4 regions of the Vibrio sp. R11-SG3-ISO9 genome follow, and region 4 is predicted to be linked to each of the others. Evidence: predicted binding sites of a transcription regulator. Region 4 holds the regulator's gene; each other region holds the start of a gene.
The links. The regulator PurR, encoded in region 4, represses purine synthesis genes. The targets are predictions, from matches to a motif close to TNANGNAAACGTTTNCNTNA.

Region 1 (5,887 bases), on a different contig from region 4:
TCGTGCCTTCTTCACGAAGAAGGCGTTTTAGATTCTCCATCAACTGAAGGTGGTCACGCTGTACATCGAATGTCTGCTCCATACGCTTAGAGTTAGAGAACGTTGGTGGATCGATAAAGATAAGATCGTAGTTACCATTCTCTTTTGCTAGCCATTGTAGACAATCAGCTTGAACAAATTGGTGTTGGCGGCCTACTCGACCGTTAAGCTCCATGTTTTCTTTTGCCCACTCTAGGTAGGTATTCGACATATCGACAGTCTTAGTCGTGCGAGCACCACCAACCGCAGCATGAACTGTTGCAGAGCCGGTGTAAGCGAACAGGTTCAAGAAATCTTTACCCGCTGCCATCTCACCAATGCGGCGACGTGTTAGTTTGTGATCCAAGAAAAGACCAGTATCTAAGTAGTCGTGAAGGTTGACAATAAGCTTCACACCGTATTCGTTCACTTCGAGGTTTGACGAATCTTGAGATAGCTTTTGATACTGAGAAGAACCCTTTTGCTTCTGACGCACTTTAAGAACGACATTGTTCGCTTCTACGCCTGTTACCTGAATAGATGCGCGAATGATGTCTGTTAGGCGGCGTTTCGCCTTCTCTTCAGGAACGTTCTTCGGTGCTGCATACTCTTGAATCACAAGGTGACCCGGATAAACGTCAATAGCGACGTTGTATTCTGGAAGATCTGCGTCGTAGATACGGTAGCAGTCAAGTTGTTCTTTCTTCGCCCATTTACCAATTTTGCCAATGTTCTTTTTCAAACGGTTAGCAAAATCAGGTGCAATTTGTTGTTCTTGCTGCTCAGAAGGACGCTCTGACATAGGACGATCAGAGATTGAGTAGTTCTTTTGGTGACACGGTAACGCACCATTGTTCAATTTGAACTGTTTGTCAGCACGCATACGCAGGCAACTTAGCAGTTCATCAGAACTAGAGAAGATTGACGCATTGCAACCGCCAAACTCTGATTTCAATTGAGCACCAAATGCTGTGTACAGTGCGATAAGGCCCGGTTCTGTACCTAGACGTTCACCATATGGTGGGTTCGATACAATAACACCGTTATCAAACTCAGCAGGACGTTTCACTAGCGCCGCATCACCCAATTCGAATTCGATTAAGTCTTCAACGCCTGCACGGCGCGCGTTATCACGCGCTGTTTTCAAAACGCGTGCGTCGTTATCATAGCCGTAGAACTTGCACTCTACTTTTTTCAAACCGCGACGAGCTTGAACATTGGCTTCTGATTTGATTTCCGCCCATAGCTCAGCATCAAAGTCTTCCAGCGCTTGGAAGCCCCACTTCTGACGTTTAACGCCTGGCGCCATATTTGCTGCCATCATTGCCGCTTCGATAACTAACGTACCCGAACCACACATTGGATCTAAGAATGGTTTGGTCGCATCCCAACCACTACGTAGCAGGATTGCTGCAGCTAAAGTCTCACGTAGAGGTGCACGACCAGACTCTGGACGATAGCCACGTTGGTGAAGACCGCTACCAACCATATCAACGCCTAAGATCGCTTTATCACGGTGCAGACGAACATGGATACGAATATCTGGGTTCTCTTTACTGATATTTGGACGAGGTAACGATTTCTTTTCGAAGCAGTCGACAACCGCATCTTTAACCTTCATAGCACCATACTGGCTGTTGCGAATCTCACGGTTAGTACCGTTAAAATCAACCACAAAACGCTTAGAGCTATGGAATTGATTTACCCAGTTTACTGCCGTCGTAGAAAGGTACAGATCCATGTCATCTTGACAGGTGAACTCAGAAAGCACACGTACAAATCTTGAAGCCAAACGACTCCACAAACAACAACGATAAATTTGCTCATTCGTCGCTTTGAATTTAACACCTGCTTGAACAGGTTTTGCGTTTGTAATCCCTAGTTGGGTTAGTTCTTCAACTAATAAATTCTCAAGGCCGTTTGAGGTAACCGCTAGATATTGATTCATAGTGTTCTTTTATTGATAAAAATGAGCTCGATTATACCTTATTTGAGTCAATAAGCGTCACTCGAAACACATCTTTTCATTGATTCTTCTACCTAATTGCTCAGCAAATGTTCATTGAGCGAAGCAGTCGCTAACTCTCTAAGCCAAGATATACCTTGCGCTCAAAAAACAACCTTATAACAGACTCTATGCACTAAATATTCATTCTAACATAGGTTTTTGAATTATTATTCCGCCACATTTTGGTATATACCAGACGCAAGCAAGGGGTGTAACTCGGTTACAAAGCCACTTAAACAGGGAATTTTGTAGGCCTATTTCCAGAAATAGGCTCAGAGATGTGTTGAAATTAAGTTGAAAAAATAAGCTTTGGTTGTGTGAAAAAGCACCTCATAGACAAATTATCTATGGGTGATTTGGTTGGATTCCAGAATTTCAGGTATAAAAAAATCGACCCTGGGGTCGATTTTCTTGAGTGTGAGAGCGTTGTTTTTGACTAACCAACCATCGCTATGTGGCGGTGATGATGCAGGATAGCATTTGCGTCTACCATTCTATCGTGCATCACTTTAATGGAATCACCAAACTGAAGTGCTTTTGATGAGGTTAGATTAAATTCATCAAGGTCTACTGAAGCACATAAACTCGCGTTCTCTCCAACCTCTAGCACAATGAAGTAACCTAAACTGTACTGGTTATTCATACGCACAATGTCGCCCTCTTCTGGGCATTCATGGCCTTGAATCTGAGACTCAAAAAACCAACTTTTCGGTTGAACAGGTTTATGGAAGCGCTTTGCAGCAACACAGTATAGTGCCAGTTCTGCTTGACGGGGCTCAGAAAGCTCTAGCCCGGAGATCTGTTCTTTGAAAGTCTGGTAGGAAGAAGCATCATCAACAGTGAATTCGTTCTCTTTAAATGCACAATCCACCAGCTTGTTACGGACGAGGTTAGTTTTGAAAATCATATCCTCCCCCAGATTTAGCATTAATGAACATTGCTGTTCATCGTAGTACCAACTCCATGTATCACTAGGTTTAAGCATCGTTTCGTCTCACACTGTTGAAGCATTCCATTAGGTAAAACGCAAAATTACCCTTCAATGCAGTAATTTTACTGAGCAATAGGCAAAAAAAAAGAGGAAATGAAATTCCTCTTTTCTCTAAAACTCAGCGAGTTACAGTGTATCTTTTAGTGATATCTATCAACTTATAACGTGACGTTCAAGATCGTCCCTAACATTATAGGTTTTTAACAATATCACTCACTAGACTTGGACCTTTGTAAATGAAACCTGAGTAAACTTGAACAAGTTTAGCACCAGCCATCATTTTCTCTTTTGCTGCCACGTACGAGTCAACACCGCCTACCCCAATGATAGGAAGCTTATCACCTAACTCTTCGTGAAGCTTACGAACGACTTCAGTGCTGCGAGATTGAACTGGACGACCGCTTAGACCACCAGCTTCGTCAGCATGCTTCATACCTTCAACGATTGAACGATCCAGTGTTGTGTTGGTTGCGATCACACCATCGATCTTATTCTTGATCAACGATTCACAGATTTGGCTGATTTCATCATCACTTAGATCCGGTGCGATCTTAAGTGCAAGTGGGACATACTTACCGTGTTTCTGTTCTAACTCAGCTTGCTTAGTTTTTAGCTCAGCTAGAAGCTCATCTAGTGCTTCACCGTATTGTAGAGAACGAAGTCCCGGAGTATTTGGTGAAGAGATGTTTACAGCAATGTAGCCTGCGTACTGATAAACCTTTTCCATACAGATTAGGTAATCTTCAGCGCCCTTCTCAATTGGAGTATCTTTGTTCTTACCGATGTTGATACCAAGAATGCCATCGTAGTTTGATCTCTTAACATTCTCGACTAGGTTATCGACACCAAGGTTGTTGAAACCCATACGGTTGATAATACCTTCCGCTTCAACAAGACGGAAAAGACGAGGTTTGTCATTACCCGCTTGAGGGCGTGGAGTAACAGTACCGACTTCAACAAAGCCGAAGCCCATTGCACCGAATGCATCAATACACTCGCCGTTCTTATCTAAGCCAGCAGCAAGACCAACTGGGTTTTTAAACGTTAGCCCCATCACCTCTACAGGACGATGCGGTAACTGTTGACGGTAAAGCAGATCGACAGGAGTGCCAGTGAAACGCTTGAAGTTTTGAATTGCAAGATCATGTGCCTTTTCGGCATCAAGTTGGAAAAAGCCAGTTCTGGCTAGACGGTAAAGCATTGTGCCTCCGATAGAAAAAAGCCCCGTGTAAACGGGGCGATATTATTTACTTATTTACCCAACAATTCAATCTATTACTACCAGTAAGGGTAAGATAATTCGAATTCTTAACAAAGTTCGTCAATAATTAGGCAAACGTTATCGTCTATCTGCTTGGAACTTAAAGTAATTAACAATCTCGCCCTATTTTGACGCATAAAAAATGGCAGCCCCACTCGGCCGCCACTTCATATCGGTACTTAAGTTACCCTAAACCTTATTGGTCTTTCGACATACAGTTTAGATTAAGAAGCATAAGTTCACGTAAAGCTACTGAGAACTTAGCAAACTCATGAACTGAGCCGACTTTAAACTCGTTTAGGATGCTTTCCCAGCGATGCAGTGATACTGCATTACTTTCCATCCAATCATCCAGTGCCTTAATCACATCAAGGTCAGCTGCACAGCCACATGTTAGAACTTGGCCGGTTAGTTGACGTTGCTGCCAATCAAGATCTTCACGGAATGCAGCACGAGCCAGTGCTTGCCAGTTATTGTCTACTGCTTGGCTATTGATCTGTTTCAAGAACCAGTGCAGTGATAGACGGTCACCAAGGTTAAAGTATAATTTAGACGCTTGCTCAACTGTTTTACCCGTTTCACGAGCTACTGTGGATATATCCAGTGCCGAGTATAGGCTAGACAAACGCGCTACCGAGTTTGCTAACTCTTCTTCAACACCTTGTTCTACCCAAACCTTAGCTACTGAGTTGTGCTCTTCAACTTCTGCAGCTACTAACGTTTCATCAAGAACCTTAGTAATCGCATTCACATCTCCACGGTATAGCTCAATCAGTGCAGTCACAGACTGTTTGCCAGGACGGTTTCTTAACAACCAACGGCTGATACGACGCATCGCACGACGAACGTGGAAGATAAGATCGTATTGCGCGTCAGACGAAGCCACGTTATCTAGGGCACGAATACGCTTAAGCACATCACCAAAACCGTAGATCTCACGTGATGCTGTGTAAGCATTAGCGATATCAACGATGTCTGCGCCCGTCTCTTCTTGAAGACGAGTCACGAAATTACAGCCCATTTCGTTAACCATTTGGTTAGCCAGTGCGGTTGCAATGATCTCAGCGCGTAGCGGATGGCTATCCATGTGCTGCACATAGTTACGGCGTAACTCAGTTGGGAAGTACTGGATCAGCTGTTGCGCATGGAACTCATCGTTCGCAATCTCATCACAAACAAGATCTTCTTTCAGTACCATCTTAGCGTATGCAATAAGTACAGATAGTTCAGGACGTGTTAGTGCGTTACCCTGCTTCTCACGCTCAAGCAGTGTCTCATCATCTGGAATGTACTCTAGACCACGATCTAGGTAACCCGCTTTCTCCATAGTATGAATAAAGCGAATTTGCTCTTTCACTAGGCTCACACCTTGGTGCTCGGTTACAGAGATAGACTCAGCTTGGCAGTATGCATCATCCAGTACAATCTCACCGACTTCATCTTCCATCGACTCAAGTACTTGGTTACGTTGCTTAACCGTTAGATCGCCATTTGATACAAGACCATTCAGGAAGATCTTAATGTTAACTTCGTTATCCGAGCAGTCAACACCACCAACGTTATCAACAAAGTCAGTATTTACGCGACCACCAGCTAGACCATACTCAAT
Region 2 (5,887 bases), on a different contig from region 4:
AAAGCCTTCTCGATACTGCGATTCCTGGAAGTATCTTTGGCATGCTACTGCTTTTCTTCGCAATGGTGATCGGAATTGTCCCTCCCCACTGGGTTCAACCTGGTGCGAGCCTAATCATCCGTTTCATGATCTTATTATTTGTACCGATCAGTGTTGGTCTCATGGAGCACTTCGACATGCTAGTTGCCAACGCCCTTCCCATCTTAGCTAGCGCGGTTGGTGGCACACTGATCGTCCTTATTTCTCTATCTTGGTTCTTAGACCGAGTGATTGCGAAGGGGAAATAGTATGTGGATTCTTCTGACTATTGTCGTATTTCTCTTTGCTCGTTGGGTAAGTCAAAAAGTAAGCTCGCCATTATGTAATCCTCTATTGATCAGCTTAGCGATCATTATTCCGGTGCTCACCTACTGGCGAATCCCATTCGAGGAGTACTATGCAGACAACACTTGGATTACCTTTATGCTGCAACCTGCCGTTGTAGCGCTCGCCTATCCTCTGTATGAGCAGCTACCGCAGATAAGAGCCAATTGGCGCATCATCACCTTTGCTTGCGTCTTAGGCAGTGTAATGTCAATGCTGACCGCTGCATTGATTGCCGCTGCGTTTCATGCAGACCTTGGCTTAATTGCAAGCTTACTAGGCAAATCGGTGACCACCCCAATCGCAATGGAAGTCTCTAGCCATCTCGGTGGTGAAGCTGCCATAGCGGCAATTTTGGTGCTTTTGGTTGGGCTATTTGGTGCAATTTTCGCTTATCCCATCTACAACCTAATCGGCATTAAAAGTCCAATAGCACGCGGACTTACCATGGGAACGGTCTCTCACGCATTAGGAACAGCAACTAGCGCAGAGAAAGATCCACGAGATGCTGCATTTAGCTCTCTAGCATTAGTGTTATGTGGCGTTATTACCTCGATATTGGCACCTTCTGTGTTCTCGCTGGTGTTATGGATATACTCATAATTGCAAAAATTTAACCCGAAGTAGCTGACAATCTATCTATGTCGTTGCTATTTCCCGAACAAAATCAGAGCGCTTTTCCAATAAATCTTTGGGAAATGCGCTCTTTTTTTCCACTAAACTATTTATTCATGCAATGTGATGCACCCGTCAATTTGTGACATCAATTACACTTTGCTGGCTGCAAACGATTTCATTTGTGACCTCACTCTAATTGTGCAACACAATGTAACAACCAACATACAATAGTGACACCGATCACAGAAAGTTTCTGAGTATTGCATAAACTTAAAGCCTAAGGTCAATTAAGGATTCAACATGAACAGTCGTATTACCCTGGCGCTGGAAAGTGCTCCAGCTTCATTGAAAGCACTTTTAAGTGACATCGTATTAGCAGACAACTTTGACGCCACAATCTCTAAAGAGCAGTTTCAAAGCTTGCTGGATGCAAGCGGTCTTTCTGATAAAGAAGTTCGTCTAGCTTTACTGCCAATCGCAGCTGCGTTCTCTTACGCACCGCTTTCTGATTTCTACGTTGGTGCAATAGTGCGCGGCCTATCTGGCCACATCTACTTTGGTGCGAACATGGAGATTGCCGGAGCACAGCTTGGACAAACGGTACACGCAGAACAAGCAGCAATCAGCCATGCTTGGATGAAAGGCGAAAAAGGACTTTCTGACATCACAATCAACTACAGCCCTTGTGGTCACTGTCGTCAATTTATGAACGAGCTGACTACGGCTAACGAGCTGAAAATTCAGCTACCAGAACGTGAAGAGCGTTCACTACAAGATTACCTTCCAGACTCTTTCGGCCCTTCTGATTTAGGTATCACCGAAGGCCTAATGACAGAGCTTGACCATAAATACACAACTGAAGAAACGACACCTATTGTTGTTAAAGCTCTAGAGGCGATGAACCGCAGTCATGCGCCTTACACCAAAAACCTAAGTGGTGTTTCGCTTCAACTAACGTCTGGTGAAATCTTCTCTGGTGCCTACGCTGAAAACGCGGCATTTAACCCGAGCTTGCCTCCACTTCAAGTAGCGATGATTCAAGTGATGCTGGCAGGTATTAGTTTCGATCAAATTGAGAGCGCTGCTCTAGTTGAAAACGCACAGGGCAACATTAGCCACTTGGCGGATACGCAATCAACACTGGAAGCAATTAACCCTGATATCCCAGTCACTTACTTAGCAATCTAACTGCATTAAGTTAACATGCGATTTACATAAGCAGCCCTCTTTTAGTCGGCTGCTTTTTTTATGCTTAAAATTCACTAAAACCACCACGCAAACGTTTGCTTTTGAGGTTGGAATGAGTATGATCTCCCCGTTCTCAATTACTCGTTCAACATGTTCGGAAGGAATAACTATGTTTGGTACCGCCACTCGTGACAATGCTACTCGTGTACTTCTATTAGGCTCAGGAGAGCTAGGTAAAGAGGTTGCTATTGAATGTCAACGTTTAGGTTTAGAAGTGATCGCTTGTGATCGCTACCCAGATGCACCTGCAATGCAAGTTGCTCACCGCAGCCATGTGTTAGATATGCTCGATGGCGATGCGCTAGAAGCGATCATTGAACTCGAAAAACCCGATTACGTAGTACCTGAAATTGAAGCCATCGCGACCAGCAAACTGGTTGAGTTAGAAGAAAAAGGCCTAAACGTCGTTCCTACTGCAAACGCAACCAAGCTAACAATGAATCGTGAAGGGATTCGTCGCCTTGCTGCAGAAGAGTTAGAACTGATGACTTCACCATATCGTTTTGCCGATACGTTTGAAGATTTCTCAGCCGCCGTTGAATTTGTCGGCATCCCTTGTGTCGTTAAACCAGTAATGAGTTCATCTGGTAAAGGCCAAAGCGTTATTAAGAGCGAAGACGACATTCAGAAAGCATGGGACTACGCTCAAGAAGGCGGCCGCACTGGGGCTGGACGAGTAATCGTAGAAGGCTTTATCGATTTTGATTATGAAATCACTCTGCTTACTGTGCGTGCGGTTGACGGTGTTCACTTCTGTGCGCCAATCGGCCATCGCCAAGAAGACGGTGACTACCGTGAGTCATGGCAGCCACAGGTGATGTCAGACAACGCACTCAAGGCTGCCCAATACACAGCAGGTAAAGTGGTTGATGCTCTAGGCGGCTACGGCATCTTTGGTGTGGAGCTGTTCGTAAAAGGCGACCACGTGATCTTCAATGAAGTATCACCTCGCCCGCACGACACGGGTTTAGTTACACTCCTCTCTCAAGACTCTTCTGAGTTCGCTCTGCACGTTCGCGCATTCACTGGTATGCCAATCAAGAACATCACTCAATACGGCCCATGTGCTTCTGCTGTGGTACTTGGTCAGGGCACATCAACGAATATCCGTTTCGAAGGTCTAGAGAACGCACTAAATGCGCCTCAAACTCAGGTTCGCTTGTTTGGTAAACCAGACATCAATGGCCGACGCCGCTTAGGTGTAGCTCTAACACGCCGCGATAGTATTGAATCAGCTATTGAAGACGCAGTAGAAAGTGCTGCTAAGATTAAAGTGATCTACTAATCTAAATCACTGCAGTACAAGTTGTCAGAAAAAAGACGGGACTCAGTGCCCGTCTTTTTGTTGTGATATGTAGTTAGTATCTCTTAAAGCTGACATTCAATCAGATAAACTTCTTCTGAGAAACGTGATAGACCTTTCTTGGCGATCTTAGGATGATCATCACCAGCAATATCTTGATTGAGTTGTGTAATCTTGTATCCAGAGAATAGCTGTTCTACTTCATCTCTTGGTACACTGAACGGAGGCCCACTCATCTCTTCTTGGTTGTAATCCAGAGTCACTAACAAGATCTTGCCACCAGGTTTTAACAGCTGCTTCAACCTCTCCACATACTGCACTCGCATCTCTTTAGGCAATGCCACTAAAGAAGCACGATCATAAACCGTATCAACCGCTTGAATCGGCGCCGTGAAGTAATCACCAGTGTAGATGCTCAGTTCATCAAACTGGTACAGCTCATGTTGACCATTAATCTGTGTCACCATTGGCGTATAAAAATGTTCCGAGAAAAATGCGCGGACAGCGATTTGGCTTAGCTCAACACCCTGAACGTCTTGATGCTTAGACGCCAACCAAACGAGGTCTTCGCTCTTACCACACAGTGGAACAAAAACGCTCTTGTCATGGCTAGGTTCAGTGTGCTTCCAAAATTCAATGAGCAGTGGATTCACATCTTCTAGGTGGAAACCAATTTGGTTTGCGGCCCATTTATTGTGCCAAAATTCAGGATTATTCATCTTTCGTTCATCTTGTTCATTTAATAATGCAAGGGTACAGGATAGACAGGTAAGAGCAACCTTGGCAGGGGTCAAAGTTCTTGAAAATGTGGAACTAACGCTTCTTTAATTTGTCTATATGTTCACATACTAAAACAAGAGAAAACGTTAAGGTTGGTTTCTGTTCAAACGGCCCCATATAGTATGTAGAGACACCATAGTTTGAACAACAATTTGCTCTTAGCGTTACTGGTTACCCCTTTTAGTTTCACCGTTTTGTAACCTCGTATATTGGAGTTTGAATGAGTGTATTTCTCCGTACCACGGCACTAATGCTTCTTGTATTGAGCCGCGCGCCTGCATTCGCAGCAACTGTATCAACTAACTCAGCAGAACCTACTCGCACACCAGCACAAAACCAAGTGTCATCGAAAGTATTCCGTCACAGCCTAAGCGGCCTGTACGGTATCAAAGCGTTTGACTCAAATCCAACTCAACCTTATACCGACTTCGACGTTCTTTACAGCAAATCACACCAAGCTCAAGCAGAGCTAGAAACCATCTGTAAAAGTACTGCCCTACTTACCAACTCTGAAGCACTATTCGCAGGCGTAAAATCACAAGCTCGTGCAGAAGAAAAGATTGCATTGGAACTGAACGGCGACGTTACCCGCATCACCGACCTTGCGCGCGCAACCATCATCGCTAACGATGTAGAGAGCCTAGTAGAAGTGTACGAAGCAGTAAGCCGCGAAGCGGATGTCGTTAAAGTAAAAAACAAGTTTAAGTCTCCAGCTGACTCAGGTTACCGTGACCTTAACTTGCTAGTTCGCCTGCCAAAAACGAATATCATCGCTGAAGTTCAGCTTCACCTTAAAGCAATTGCTGATGTGAAAAGTGGTCCAGAGCATGAACTGTATGAAATCATTCAGGGTATTGAGCGTAACGCACTGGCGCAAAACCGCCCTATCAATGACATTGAAGCAGCACAAATCAACAACCTAAGAAGCCAATCTCTAGAGCTATATCAGCAAGCTTGGCAGCCATATATCACCACTCACATTAAAGCAGCCTAGTCATTTCACACTCACTAATGAAAGGTTGTTAACTCAAACAAATAGGCGGTCATCACGACCGCCTTTTTAGTGCTTCCAAGTATCTAATCTAGCCTTATCTATTCCCCTACTAGTCTTTGTGATTAGCGCGAGAAAAATACGTGCAGTTGATCGCTTTTCTATACTTTCTTCCTTTGTCTTTTTCTGCTTCTATAGAGCATCAACCCGATGACATATAAAAGGAATTAGGTCACATGAAGGTTATGCCATCTGTCATTTTGCTTGCTTCTGCTTTACCTCTCACAAGCTACGCCAATGAATGCGGTGAATTTACCATCGCAGATATGAACTGGAACTCAGCCAGTCTAATTGCTCATATAGACCAATTTATTCTCAACGAGGGGTATGCGTGTGACGCTCAGCTAATACCCGGGGATAGCGTCCCTACAGGCACCTCTATGATCGAGAAAGGCCAACCTGATGTTGCTCCAGAACTCTGGACGAACGGCATCAAAGAAGCGTTAGACAAAGGTGTTGCTGAGAAGCGACTACGCTACGCTGGTAAATCTTTAACTAATGGTGGTGAAGAAGGCTTTTGGGTA
Region 3 (5,887 bases), on a different contig from region 4:
GTCTATCGCATCGTTATCAAGCTGCTCTGGGCTTGCGTAGTTTCGCGTGAGTGCCAACACATTTTGGGTGATTAATTCCCTATCCCCAGTGCTCAGCCTTTGTACTTTTTGAGCAATATTAAAGTCGATGATTTTCGGTACACCATCACGACAAACCAGTATGTTTTCGGGCTTAAGATCCCCATGAATAACCTGATGTTGATGAGCATGCTCGACAGCCAAGCAAATATCTCGAAACAGCATCAATTTCTGCTCGAAACTCAACGAGTGTGAGCTTAAGTAGTCGCGTAAGTTCAACCCATCGACAAACTCCATCACGATATAGATCGCTCCGTCATAAATACCTGCGTCGTAGACTTTGGCAATATTGGAGTGACTGACATTAGCAAGGAGCTGTGCCTCTGAAAAGAGTGCCTCTTGACCTAGCAGTCCTAAGATCTCGGGATGGAAAAATTTGATTGCGTACTGGTGATGAAACAGTGAATCGTGGCGAACAGCATAATAAACCGCCGCAAATCCTCCTCTACCTAGCTCATGACCGATAACATAGCGATCAACGCGAAGGTTTTCATAACAAATGGTAGATTCATTAGCTGTCGATAGATGCACTTCCAATGCTTCAATCGCTAAGTCATTGTTGGCGTGTTTCAATAATTCATCGACATTACGGGCAAGTTGAGGCGAGTTTTGACGAACATCCGAGAGTATAAGATCGCGTTCGCTGGCGTTCTTATCAATCAATCGATAGAAGAGTTGAGTACTACTGAGGTTAAAATCCATTTTAAGTGTCAGTTATTATAGCCACTGGTTTTATATCCCAGAACTTTTAACCCTATCAATTAAAGGGAAATAACTTGATACAGTTTGTAGACTCTTGAAATGAATTTCTAAAAGTTCCATCAAGCAAAAAAATAACAGAGTGACGAGCAACTAAGTCACAAATATAATTAAGCCGGAAATGCAAAAAACCCGACAACTCAAAGAGCTATCGGGTTTCTTAAAATAAATGGCACGCCCTGTAGGATTCGAACCTACGACCACATCCTTAGAAGGGACGTGCTCTATCCAGCTGAGCTAAGGGCGCGCTACAGGAAAGAATTATACGAATTCGAATCAGTAAAGCAACGGCTTTATCTAACATTCTGATCTAAGTGAGTAAAAAAAGGGCAAAGGCATTATAAGTGTTGAAAATTAGACCAAAGCAAACGTTTGCTTGATGGAAATCAAAAACGTTTTCTGGAATAATGCGCCAAAACATCAGCCACTAACTTGAATATCAATACTAAGGAAATTCATGACTGCTCAAAATATTGATGGAAAGCTAATATCTCAAACCGTTCGCTCTGAAGTTGCTGCACGTGTAAAAGCGCGTACTGAAGCAGGCTTACGAGCGCCAGGCCTAGCGGTAGTTTTAGTGGGTGAAGACCCAGCTTCTCAAGTTTATGTGGGGAGCAAGCGCAAAGCGTGTGAAGAAGTCGGCTTTGTATCAAAGTCTTTTGACTTACCTGCAACGGCAACCGAAGAAGAGCTACTTACTCTTGTTGACCAATTGAACGAAGATCCAGAGATTGATGGCATTCTTGTTCAGCTACCTCTTCCTGCCGGTATCGATAGCACACACGTACTAGAGCGTATTACGCCAGAAAAGGACGTTGATGGTTTCCACCCATACAATGTCGGTCGTCTTGCACAGCGTATCCCTAAGCTACGTTCTTGTACGCCAAAAGGTATCATCACTCTGCTTGACCGCTACAATATCGATCTGCGTGGTAAGCACGCGGTTGTTGTTGGCGCATCAAACATCGTTGGTCGTCCTATGACTCTAGAACTGCTTCTAGCGGGTTGTACAACGACAACTTGTCACCGTTTCACTAAAGACCTAGAAGGCCACGTACGTCAAGCTGACGTTGTTGTGGTTGCTGTAGGTAAGCCTAACTTCATCCCAGGTGCGTGGATCAAGAAGGGTGCAGTTGTGGTCGATGTTGGTATCAACCGCCTAGAGTCAGGCAAATTGGTGGGTGACGTGGAATACGATGTTGCAAAAGAGAGTGCAAGCTTCATTACTCCAGTTCCTGGTGGTGTTGGTCCGATGACGGTTGCAAGCCTTATCGAGAACACAATGATCGCTTGTGAGCAGTTCCACTCTAACAAGTAACCACTGCCTCAAATAGCTATTATCTCATGTAGCCATTGCTTCAAATAATGAAAAGCCGCGATAATCCGTCGCGGCTTTTTTATTGGCTATTCACTTATGGCAAAGGCTATAGCGACAGCGCTACACCTGCAATCGAAGCACTCATCAAGTTCGCTAGTACGCCTGCACAAATCGCGCGGAAGCCGTACTTAGAGATGAACGAACGACGCTCTGGAACTAGGCTACCCAAACCACCTATTAGAATCGCCATAGTTGAGATATTCGCAAAGCCACACAGTGCAAAGGTTACGATAGCTTGAGAGTGTTCGCTCAGTACTTCCTTCGCTTCCATTAGCTGGATGAAGGCAACAAACTCATTCACAATAATCTTGTTACCGATCAGTGAGCCCGCAACAACCGCTTCGTTCCATGGCACACCAATCAGCCATGCAACGGGTGCAAACACATAACCTAGGATAAGCTCGAAGCTTAGGTCCACACCGAACCAACCACCAACTGCACCTAGCATGCCGTTCAGCATTGCAATCACGCTGACAAAAGCAAGAAGTGTTGCACCCACTGCGACTGCAATACGAAGTCCAGACATAGCCCCATCTGCCATTGCCTCAACTACGTTCGTTGCTCGTGGAATTTCTACATCTGACTCAATGCTCTCTTGAGTCTCATTAGCACTGCCCGGTACCAAGATTTTTGCCATCAATAAACCTGCAGGCGCAGACATAAATGCCGCAGCAATTAGGTAGTTCAGATCCACGCCTAGAGACGCATAACCAACTAGCGTGCCGCCTGCTACCGATGCCAAACCACAAGTCATTACCGCAAACAGCTGAGAATCGGTCATGTGCTTCAGGTAAGGCTTAACCACTAATGGTGCCTCAATCATGCCAACGAAGATGTTCGCCGTAGCAGAAAGAGATTCCGCACGGCCTGTACCTAACAGCTTCTGCAATGCGCCGCCAATTAGGTTGATCACTTTTGGCATGAAACCGATGTGGTACAAACCTGAAATCAGAGCTGAAAAGAAAATGATGATACCGAGAACATTAATCGCGAATACGAAACCACTATTGGTTAGGCCACCAAATAGGAAGCCGATGCCCTCTTGGCCGTAATTGATTAAGCTCGAAACGGCTCCCGTCACGCCATTAAGCACGTCTTTACCCATAGGTACGTACAACACAAGCAGTGCAAAAGAGACCTGAAGTAAGAAAGCAAGAGACACCGTTCTTAGCTGAATATTTTTTCTGTCCGTAGATAGTAACCAAGCGATTACTAGAAGAGTAATGATTCCAATTAGGGATGCCATATGCGTCAAACCTGAAAAGTTGTAGTAGGAAAGGCGACGCATTGTATAGAGGAAACCGTTTGCGGCAAGCAGTGGTTGTTACATGGATGTTGGCTTAACTGTCCATTTAAGCACCAAATATATAACTCATTGAATTAATTAAAACTTTATTGATTATTTTTAATACTTTTTCCATATGGAAATTATATTTTCAAAAACAGCGACAGTTAGCGGTGTAATTCAACGCAAGTTTTCAGATTTTTATCCCAATACGTCGGAGAACCAATGTGCTGTTTCAGGAACTCAATCACCGTGGATAGCTTCTTTGGCATGTTCTTGCGGCTTGGATAGACAGCAAAAAATGGCATGATCTGACTGGCTTTCCACTCAGGTAATACCTGAATTAGCTGACCACTGCGAAACTCCTCTTTAACAAGATAAGTCGCAAGATAGGCAATTCCCCAACCTGCCACAGCTGCGTCTCTTACCGCCTCTGCTAGATCGACAGAGTAATCACCACTAACGGTGACACATAAACTTTCTTGTCCGTTATCGAACGCCCAAGAGGTGTAATCACGCTCACGGCTACGATAGATAAGACAGTTATGTTCGCTCAGGTCCGAAGGACAACTCGGTGTACCCGCTTTGATCAAATAATCCGGTGATGCCGCGACGACAAACTGGCTGTCTGCTAATCGCTGAGCAATGTAGCCTTCCGGCAACTCTTCATTGTTGGTGATCCAAAGATCCAAGCGTTCTTCGATCATATCCACTTTGTAATCGAACAAGTGAATCTCAACTTTGAGCTGTGGATAGAGCTGACGTAACTGATCAATAGCAGGAATCACATGCAAAGTACCGAACGATTGTGAGATACCGACGCGTAACTTACCGGAAACATCATCACGTTGGCTCTCCATATCCATTTGTGCAGCCTTGAGCGTGCCAAATAGCTGTTCACAGTGCTGATAAAACACTTCACCCGCTTCGGTCAACGTGAGGCTGCGCGTCGTACGCTGAACCAGCTTAATCCCAATGTTGTCTTCCAACAGTGCGATCTGCTTACTGATGTGCGATACCGATACATTTAAGCTCTTTGCTGCACTGGTAAAACCGCCATGCTTAATCAAGGCGTGGAAGATCACCATTTGTGCCGCTCTGTCTGTTAACACTCCGCCTACCCTCTATCTATCTTAAAAACAGCCTATCTAAAATAAGCCATTAATCTGGAACACTATTTACTAAAAAACAAAAGGACTCCGAAGAGTCCTTTTTAATCTGTTGGCTTACGCCGCTTTGCCTTGGTTGCTTTCTTTAAACTTAAGTTATTTAAACTTAATTCGATCAGCGAGGTGACTCACTGCCAGTGCAAAGTAGTACGAACGATTCCACTTCATCAGTACATTGTAGTTATTGTAAACCAAGTAAGAGCGCCCGGTTTGGTCATCCGGCATGATCAACCAAGCTTTAATATCTTCATCAAGCTTAGGCAGTGGGCTACCATCAAAGCGCGTAATACCCAGCTTTGACCACTCTTGAAGGTACTTACCTTTCTCTTCCGAGCGGCCCTGCATATCTAGCGAGATATTCGCCGGCACTTTTACCTGTCTGCCCCATGTGTACTTATCATCCCAACCAGACTGGCTCAGATAATTCGCCGCAGAAGCAAAAACATCAGCTTCGGTATTCCAGATGTCTTTCTTACCGTCACCATTACCATCCGCAGCATAAGCTAGGAATGAACTTGGCATAAACTGAGGTTGCCCCATCGCTCCAGCCCACGACCCTTTCATATCCTGAGGTTTAATATGCCCCTCTTCAAGAATGGTCAGTGCTGCCATCGCTTCTTTGGTAAAGAACGCCTCGCGACGACCTTCGTAAGCCATTGTAGTTAGCGCGTCAATCACACGATAATTGCCAGTAAAAGTACCAAAGTTACTCTCAACGCCCCACAATGCGACGATAAAGCGAGGTTGAACACCATACTCATCACCGATGCGTTTCAGCTCAGTATGGTGCTTATCATAAAGCGACTGCGCTTGCTTAACCTTCCAAGCAGGAACTGCTCTTGGGATGTACTCGTCGAGCGTCAGTTTTTTCTCTGGCTGATTTTTATCAGCCTTCACTGCACGCGGTTTAAACGTCACGCCATCAAAGGCTTGGTCGATGATCGATTGAGAGATGCCTTGCTCTGAGCCCTGCTGTTTTAGCTTTTCAACAAACTGCTCAAAGCTCAACTCGTTAGCGTGTAACGGAGCCACTGCACTGCCGACCAACAACGCCGACACGGTAATTAGGGTTTGCGATAATTTACTCAACGATCATTCCTCCCTGAATAAGGTGAGTAAGACTACTCTTCATCTTGAGTGTTTTGTTGAGCCTTACGCTCCTTATACAACTCAAGTTCATTCACTGGTGGTGGCGGCAATTGTAAAAAGAAGCCGTCG
Region 4 (5,887 bases):
AAGCTTACAAACAGCACTTTAATTTGCTGCTGATTGACTTGAGAGGTCACGGTAAATCCGACAATTTATTAAAAGAGCTGATCAGTAACCGTTACACATTCAAAGCGGTAACGCTCGATATTCTTAAAGTGCTCGATCACCTAAAAATTCGTTCAGCGCATTTTGTTGGAATGTCCTTAGGAACTATTATCGTTCGAAATGTGGCTGAGTTGGCTGCAGAGCGTGTTCGTTCAATGGTACTCGGCGGTGCTGTAACGCGTTTGAATACGCGCTCTCAAGTCTTGGTTAAATTAGGTAACTTAAGTAAACATATTATTCCTTATATGTGGCTTTACAGCCTGTTTGCTTACATTGTTATGCCACAAAAGAGTCAGCGAGAGTCTAGACACCTTTTCATTCGCGAAGCGAAAAAGCTGTGCCAAAAAGAGTTCAAGCGCTGGTTTATTCTTACTGCTGACGTTAACCCGTTGATGCGTTACTTCAAAGAGCGAGAGCTACCTATTCCAACCTTGTATCTGATGGGAGAGCGTGACTACATGTTCATCAAGCCCGTTAAAGAGATGGTGGCGGCACATAAATCGAGTGAGCTGGTGGAAATTGCTAACTGTGGTCACGTTTGTAACGTGGAGCAACCCGAAGAGTTCAACCAGCGCTCTATTGAGTTTATTCAAAAGCAAATCAAATAACGTGAGTTTGGTGAAGCATTGTTCACTTGACATAACGAGATACAAAAAAACAGGAAGCTATTACGCTTCCTGTTTTTTTAGGGACTCGTTTTTACAAAACTTATGTTTCAGGGCAAGGTGAACCACACTGCCAACAAGAACCAAACTGGGCTTCATTGACCTCGTGACACTGACTACAGCGCCACTCTTCATAGATGATGGAATCTTGTTGCTTCTTATAAGCATTGATGAGGTTTAGTGCTGCTGTTGCATCAGAAGGCTCGTAGAGCCACACATATGGGTCTGTTTCTTCAGAGAAAGGGATTTCTCCCTTTAAACCAAACAATCCTTCACCACGCACTTCACAGGCAATTTTTTCACTCTCTAGAAGCCCACATATTATGTGAGCCTCTGTTGGGTTTGCAGCACTGAATATCTTCATCAATTTTCCTTATCTATTCCGCGACTGGCGCCGAACGAAACTTACCCATAATCCATTTTGCAGCAATTGGGAAAACGCCAAGCAGTGCGAAAGAAAGCAGTACAGAAGGGGATACGATGCCTGATAGCGAATCGATCTCTGCCAACTGAGTACCTGCGTTTAAGTAAACTGCAGTGCCAGGAAGCATTCCTAATTGGCTAGTCAAATAGTAGCGTCCTACAGAGATAGGTGTTAAGCCCATTAGTAAGTTAATTAAGAAAAATGGGAATACCGGAATCAAACGTAAAGAGAATAGGTAGAATGCACCATCTTTTTCTACGCCTTGGTTAATGGTCGACAGCTTATCGCCAAACTTACCTTGCACCCAGTCACGCAGTAGAAAACGGCTACTCAAAAACGCTAGTGTTGCACCTATGGTACTTGCAAACGACACGAGTAATAAACTAGTCCAAAAGCCGAATAGCGCCGCCCCGAGCAGCGTAACTACAGCAGCGCCTGGAATAGAGAAAGCGGTAATCATGATATAGAGGATGAAGTAGGTTGCAGCTGCAACAACAAAGTTACTCTCTATGTAGTCGTTAAGAAGTGCCTGCTGAGCCTTGGCATTTTCAAGCGTTAAGTATTGACCAAAGTTAACGGCTAGTAACACTATCGTGGCAACTAAAATTATGCCTAAAATCATTTTCTTACTCATGGGAGCGTCCCTTAATCTTTTGCTTATAGTTAGTATAGTTAGACAGGAGAAGGAAAGATTAACTTTCAAAAGAAAATAAAAAAAGCCACATTAATGTGGCTTTTTACAATTAAGTGATTTGGACCTAATTAATAGAGCTGATGAGTTCGTCACGTCGCTGCTGAGGTATCACTGACCAATGAGTGCCGTTGATTGCACCTTCAAGCGCCCAAAGTAGCTCTAAGCTCACACTTGATGAATGAGACTCTTTAATGGCTTTGTATGCATTAACAGAACCTGACTCATACAAGCTTTCAACGGTATCGATCCCTGCTTTTTTCAACATTCGCTCTGTGGCAAGTCGAAGGTTTGGCAAATCTTTCAATCGAGTCGGTTTCGCCGATGATTGGATTTGTTTCTCTTCTTTAGCACAGTTAAGGGAAGCTTTTGCCAGCTCGATAATACGTTCTTGAGTCTGCCAGAGGTCTTCTGGGAGGGCAAAATACTTAGTAACGACTGGGAATCCACGCTTTTTGTAAACGTAAGGTTCGAAGCCCTGTTGTTCAAATTGTGAAGTAGTATTCTTATCAGCTCGAATGTGCAACTGATTGTTTACGACCAATGCAAACATGGTGTCATCGGCAAAAAGGCCGAAACCGCCAAACATTGAGCGTGACTTTATCTTTCCAAGTGGCTCAAATAACTTCATTGAGTCCTTGAGTATCGGTTTATCCATATTGTTTATCTCGGTGTATTTGAATTACGCCACCAAATAAGCAGGTCCGAGAGATTAGCAAAATGTCGCAATAAAATTGTCAATAAGCCGTAAATTACTACTAAAGGTAGGAAATACTGCATTTTGCCATCGGTAACCCCGCTACCATACCAATAATGGGTTAGGCCGGAGGCTTTGCGTCTCACCCTTTCAAGTGATTTGCCCTGTGCGTGACTGTATAATCAAGAATAAAGTTTTTTGTTGAATGAGGTTCACACTTGTTATTCTAAAATGTGATCTTAATTCAGTTAATTGTTGTCTTGATATGCAACTGGGTTTTTATTTTTGACAAATAAAAAAAACGCACCAAACGGTGCGTTTTATTAGATTTTTCTAAAGTTTACGTTATTTTAACGTTTTTACTGTCGCACGCTCAATGATCTCTGGATGCATCTCGAACACACGTTTTTCGTGGTCTTTGTCTTTGATACGTTCTAGCAGGATTTCGAACGCGTTCTTACCGACACGACGTTTTGGTTGGTGAACAGTCGTCAACGGCGGTGAGAAGTACTCTGCCAACTCAATATTGTCGTAACCAATCACTGAAATATCTTCAGGGATCTTAATACCTTGCTGTTGTAGGCGGCTCATAAGACCAAGCGCCATCGTATCGTTAAAACAGAATACCGCGGTAGGGCGATTTTCCATTGCAGCGATTTTATCTGCAGCGATAACAGCCGTATCACACTCGAAGTTACCTTCAAGGATTAGGTTGTCATCAGCTTGAATGTCTGCCTCTGCAAGTGCACGACGGTAACCAGCGATACGTTCGACACATGCCGCTTTATCTAAGTGACCACTTAGACATGCAATACGTTCATGCCCGCGTTCAACTAGGTATTTAGTCGCTAGGTAGCCACCTTCTTCAGAGTTGTCGATGATCTTATCTGCTTGTGAACTTTCAGGACCCCAATCCATAACAACTTTTGGAATGTCTGCATGACGGTCAAGCATTTCACGAAGTTCTTCCGTTAGGTCAGAACACATTACTAAGATGCCATCTACACGCTTTTCAGCAAGCATTCGGATGTAGTCACGTTGCTTTTCGTAGATACCACCTGTGTTACATAGAATCAGCGTATAGCCTTGACGGTAACAGTAACTTTCCACACCATCGATCACTTCAGAGAAGAATAGGTTAGTTGATTGAGTTACTAACATACCGATTGTGCGCGTAGAGTTACATTTCAAACTACGGGCAACGGCACTTGGTGCATAATTTAATTCGTCTACGGCTTTGTTTACTTTTTCTTGAGTCGCTTCTGCTACGAAACGTGTCTTGTTGATCACGTGAGAAACGGTGGTTGTTGATACGCCGGCTAAGCGAGCGACATCTTTTATAGTTGCCATGGCTTTATCCTATTGATAGCTACTTCCTCAGCAGTACGGAGCAAGTAGCCGTTTTAAGCTACCAGAACAAGAGCTTAGAATGTGTAGGGCTCTCTCGGTACTAAAGTGCTAAAAAACAAAAAACCGCTAATGAGAGCGGCTTGTCTTAACACCGAAATGCTCTTAGCTAATTTAAAGCATAGCATTTCGAGAATGTTTCATATTTTATCGTTTGCGGTCACAATTTTAGACTGACTAGAAAATACTCGCAATAAAATTCACCCAGAAATCTGGGTGAATTGTCACATTCTACCTAAATTGTGCCTTTAGTCATTAGTGAATTTATTCACCAGCCAAATATTGCGCATCAAGTTTACAGAAAGCGGCTAGCAATTCTGCAACACAAGCGTAAAAACCAAACTCATCAAATTCACGGCATTTCGTTGCAAATTGTGGAACCCAGCTGAGAAGTTGTTGTTCAACAAATTCATGCTGTGTAGTGAAAGCTGCTTCTAATTCTTGCTCGCTCTCGAGGTCGTTTGAACGAATGATAATGTTGCCTAGGAAGTCCAACTCGATGGCTAGGTGATCAGCAGGCTCTTTTAGGTCTTGGTTTACGGCGATTCCGTAAGACGCCATGATGGCTTCCATGTCTTGAGCTGGCTTGGCGTTCAGCAGGCCGCTCTTGTCTAAGTAAATAGAAGCGTACGGTAGAGCACCGTATTTGTCTGACTTAAGGAACAACTCGCAAAAATCTGACGAAAGCTCCAGTTGAGCGTCTTCACGATTCTGCAATCGGTTAAGTGCATCTACTAGGTTATTGATTGCTGGCTTAAGCGTCTCATTGTCGCCAAGACCAGTTAAAAACGAACGAATCTCAACCGAGTGGTAGTTATCCAGTTCTTCTTGAGTCAGCTCTTTTGCGAACAGGCTCGATAGCCACCAGTAGATTTCAGCTCGTTGTTCATTGAACGCTTTCGTTTCTTTCATCTCAATAATCCTAATATCGTCTTTCGTAATATCTGCGGTACGAAGGCTTGCTAACGGTTGTATTTGCTAATTGCAAAGTCACTCGTTAGTAGTAATGCCTATATTGAATTGCGATGGAGGTTAAATAGCAAGGTTTAAGATTGTCTTGTATCAAAAAAAATTCAGGTTTCTGGCTTTTATCTTGCGTACTACTAGAATTGTTACTAGTTATGAATAGAATGGTCACTGAAACTATTAAATAAGAAAAGTGGTGTAGATGAGCTATCACGTATTAGTCGTTGAAGATGATGTGGTAACCCGTAGTAAGCTGGTTGGATATTTCCAGAATGAGGGTTACACAGTAAGCGAAGCAGAAAGCGGCGCTCAAATGAGAAACGTTTTAGAAGAGAATAACGTTGACCTCATTATGCTGGACATCAACTTACCAGGCGAAGATGGATTGATGCTAACTCGCGAATTACGCAGTCAATCAGACATTGGGATTATTTTAGTTACTGGACGCACGGATAGCATCGACAAAATTGTAGGCCTAGAGATGGGCGCAGATGATTATGTTACTAAACCATTCGAACTTCGCGAGTTACTGGTTCGAGTGAAAAACCTACTTTGGCGAATTTCTGCAGCTCGCAAGTCACCAGCAGGTGCCGCTGAGCAGGCGGATGACGAATCTATCGTTCGCTTTGGTGAGTGGACATTTGATATTCCTCGCCGCGCTCTGAGCAAAAACGGTGAGCCGGTGAAATTAACCAAAGCAGAATATGAGCTATTGGTTGCGCTGTCTTCATACCCGAATCAAGTATTAAGCCGTGAGCGAATCTTAAATATGATTAGCCACCGCGTTGATGCGCCAAACGACCGTACCATTGACGTGTTGATTCGTCGTATGCGTGCCAAGATGGAGTTTGATCCGAAGAACCCTCAAATCTTTGTGACGGTTCATGGTGAAGGCTACATGTTTGCTGGCGATTAACGCTTAGAATTAAAATGCTCAACAAGCGAAATTGAAAAAGCCG

Region 1: a site for PurR is predicted at 4,346-4,365, ahead of pyrD (quinone-dependent dihydroorotate dehydrogenase). Genes of this name have one in related genera too.
Region 2: a site for PurR is predicted at 2,253-2,272, ahead of purT (formate-dependent phosphoribosylglycinamide formyltransferase). Genes of this name have one in related genera too.
Region 3: a site for PurR is predicted at 1,198-1,217, ahead of folD (bifunctional methylenetetrahydrofolate dehydrogenase/methenyltetrahydrofolate cyclohydrolase FolD). Genes of this name have one in related genera too.

The regions. Positions count from the first base shown of each region.
Region 1 covers NZ_JCBDGU010000025.1:52,234-58,120, reverse strand. Annotated here, with positions in the region: gene rlmKL (bifunctional 23S rRNA (guanine(2069)-N(7))-methyltransferase RlmK/23S rRNA (guanine(2445)-N(2))-methyltransferase RlmL) at 1-1,966, opposite strand, end outside; gene AC6R05_RS07545 (cell division protein ZapC) at 2,463-3,011, opposite strand; gene pyrD (quinone-dependent dihydroorotate dehydrogenase) at 3,208-4,218, opposite strand; gene AC6R05_RS07535 (NAD-glutamate dehydrogenase) at 4,475-5,887, opposite strand, start outside.
Region 2 covers NZ_JCBDGU010000043.1:130,527-136,413, forward strand. Annotated here, with positions in the region: gene AC6R05_RS14190 (CidA/LrgA family protein) at 1-287, shown strand, start outside; gene AC6R05_RS14195 (CidB/LrgB family autolysis modulator) at 289-966, shown strand; gene cdd (cytidine deaminase) at 1,282-2,169, shown strand; gene purT (formate-dependent phosphoribosylglycinamide formyltransferase) at 2,339-3,514, shown strand; gene AC6R05_RS14210 (thiopurine S-methyltransferase) at 3,598-4,251, opposite strand; gene AC6R05_RS14215 (RelA/SpoT domain-containing protein) at 4,533-5,306, shown strand; gene AC6R05_RS14220 (ABC transporter substrate-binding protein) at 5,540-5,887, shown strand, end outside.
Region 3 covers NZ_JCBDGU010000009.1:264,195-270,081, reverse strand. Annotated here, with positions in the region: gene AC6R05_RS03820 (serine/threonine protein kinase) at 1-780, opposite strand, end outside; tRNA gene AC6R05_RS03815 (tRNA-Arg) at 1,008-1,084, opposite strand; gene folD (bifunctional methylenetetrahydrofolate dehydrogenase/methenyltetrahydrofolate cyclohydrolase FolD) at 1,295-2,155, shown strand; gene AC6R05_RS03805 (NupC/NupG family nucleoside CNT transporter) at 2,262-3,461, opposite strand; gene AC6R05_RS03800 (LysR family transcriptional regulator) at 3,668-4,588, opposite strand; gene AC6R05_RS03795 (lytic murein transglycosylase) at 4,766-5,758, opposite strand; gene AC6R05_RS03790 (YcgL domain-containing protein) at 5,791-5,887, opposite strand, start outside.
Region 4 covers NZ_JCBDGU010000038.1:34,259-40,145, forward strand. Annotated here, with positions in the region: gene AC6R05_RS11805 (alpha/beta fold hydrolase) at 1-686, shown strand, start outside; gene AC6R05_RS11810 (putative signal transducing protein) at 787-1,107, opposite strand; gene AC6R05_RS11815 (TVP38/TMEM64 family protein) at 1,121-1,801, opposite strand; gene AC6R05_RS11820 (TfoX/Sxy family DNA transformation protein) at 1,926-2,516, opposite strand; cyclic di-GMP riboswitch class I at 2,645-2,729, opposite strand; gene purR (HTH-type transcriptional repressor PurR) at 2,901-3,905, opposite strand; gene torD (molecular chaperone TorD) at 4,227-4,874, opposite strand; gene torR (two-component system response regulator TorR) at 5,131-5,844, shown strand.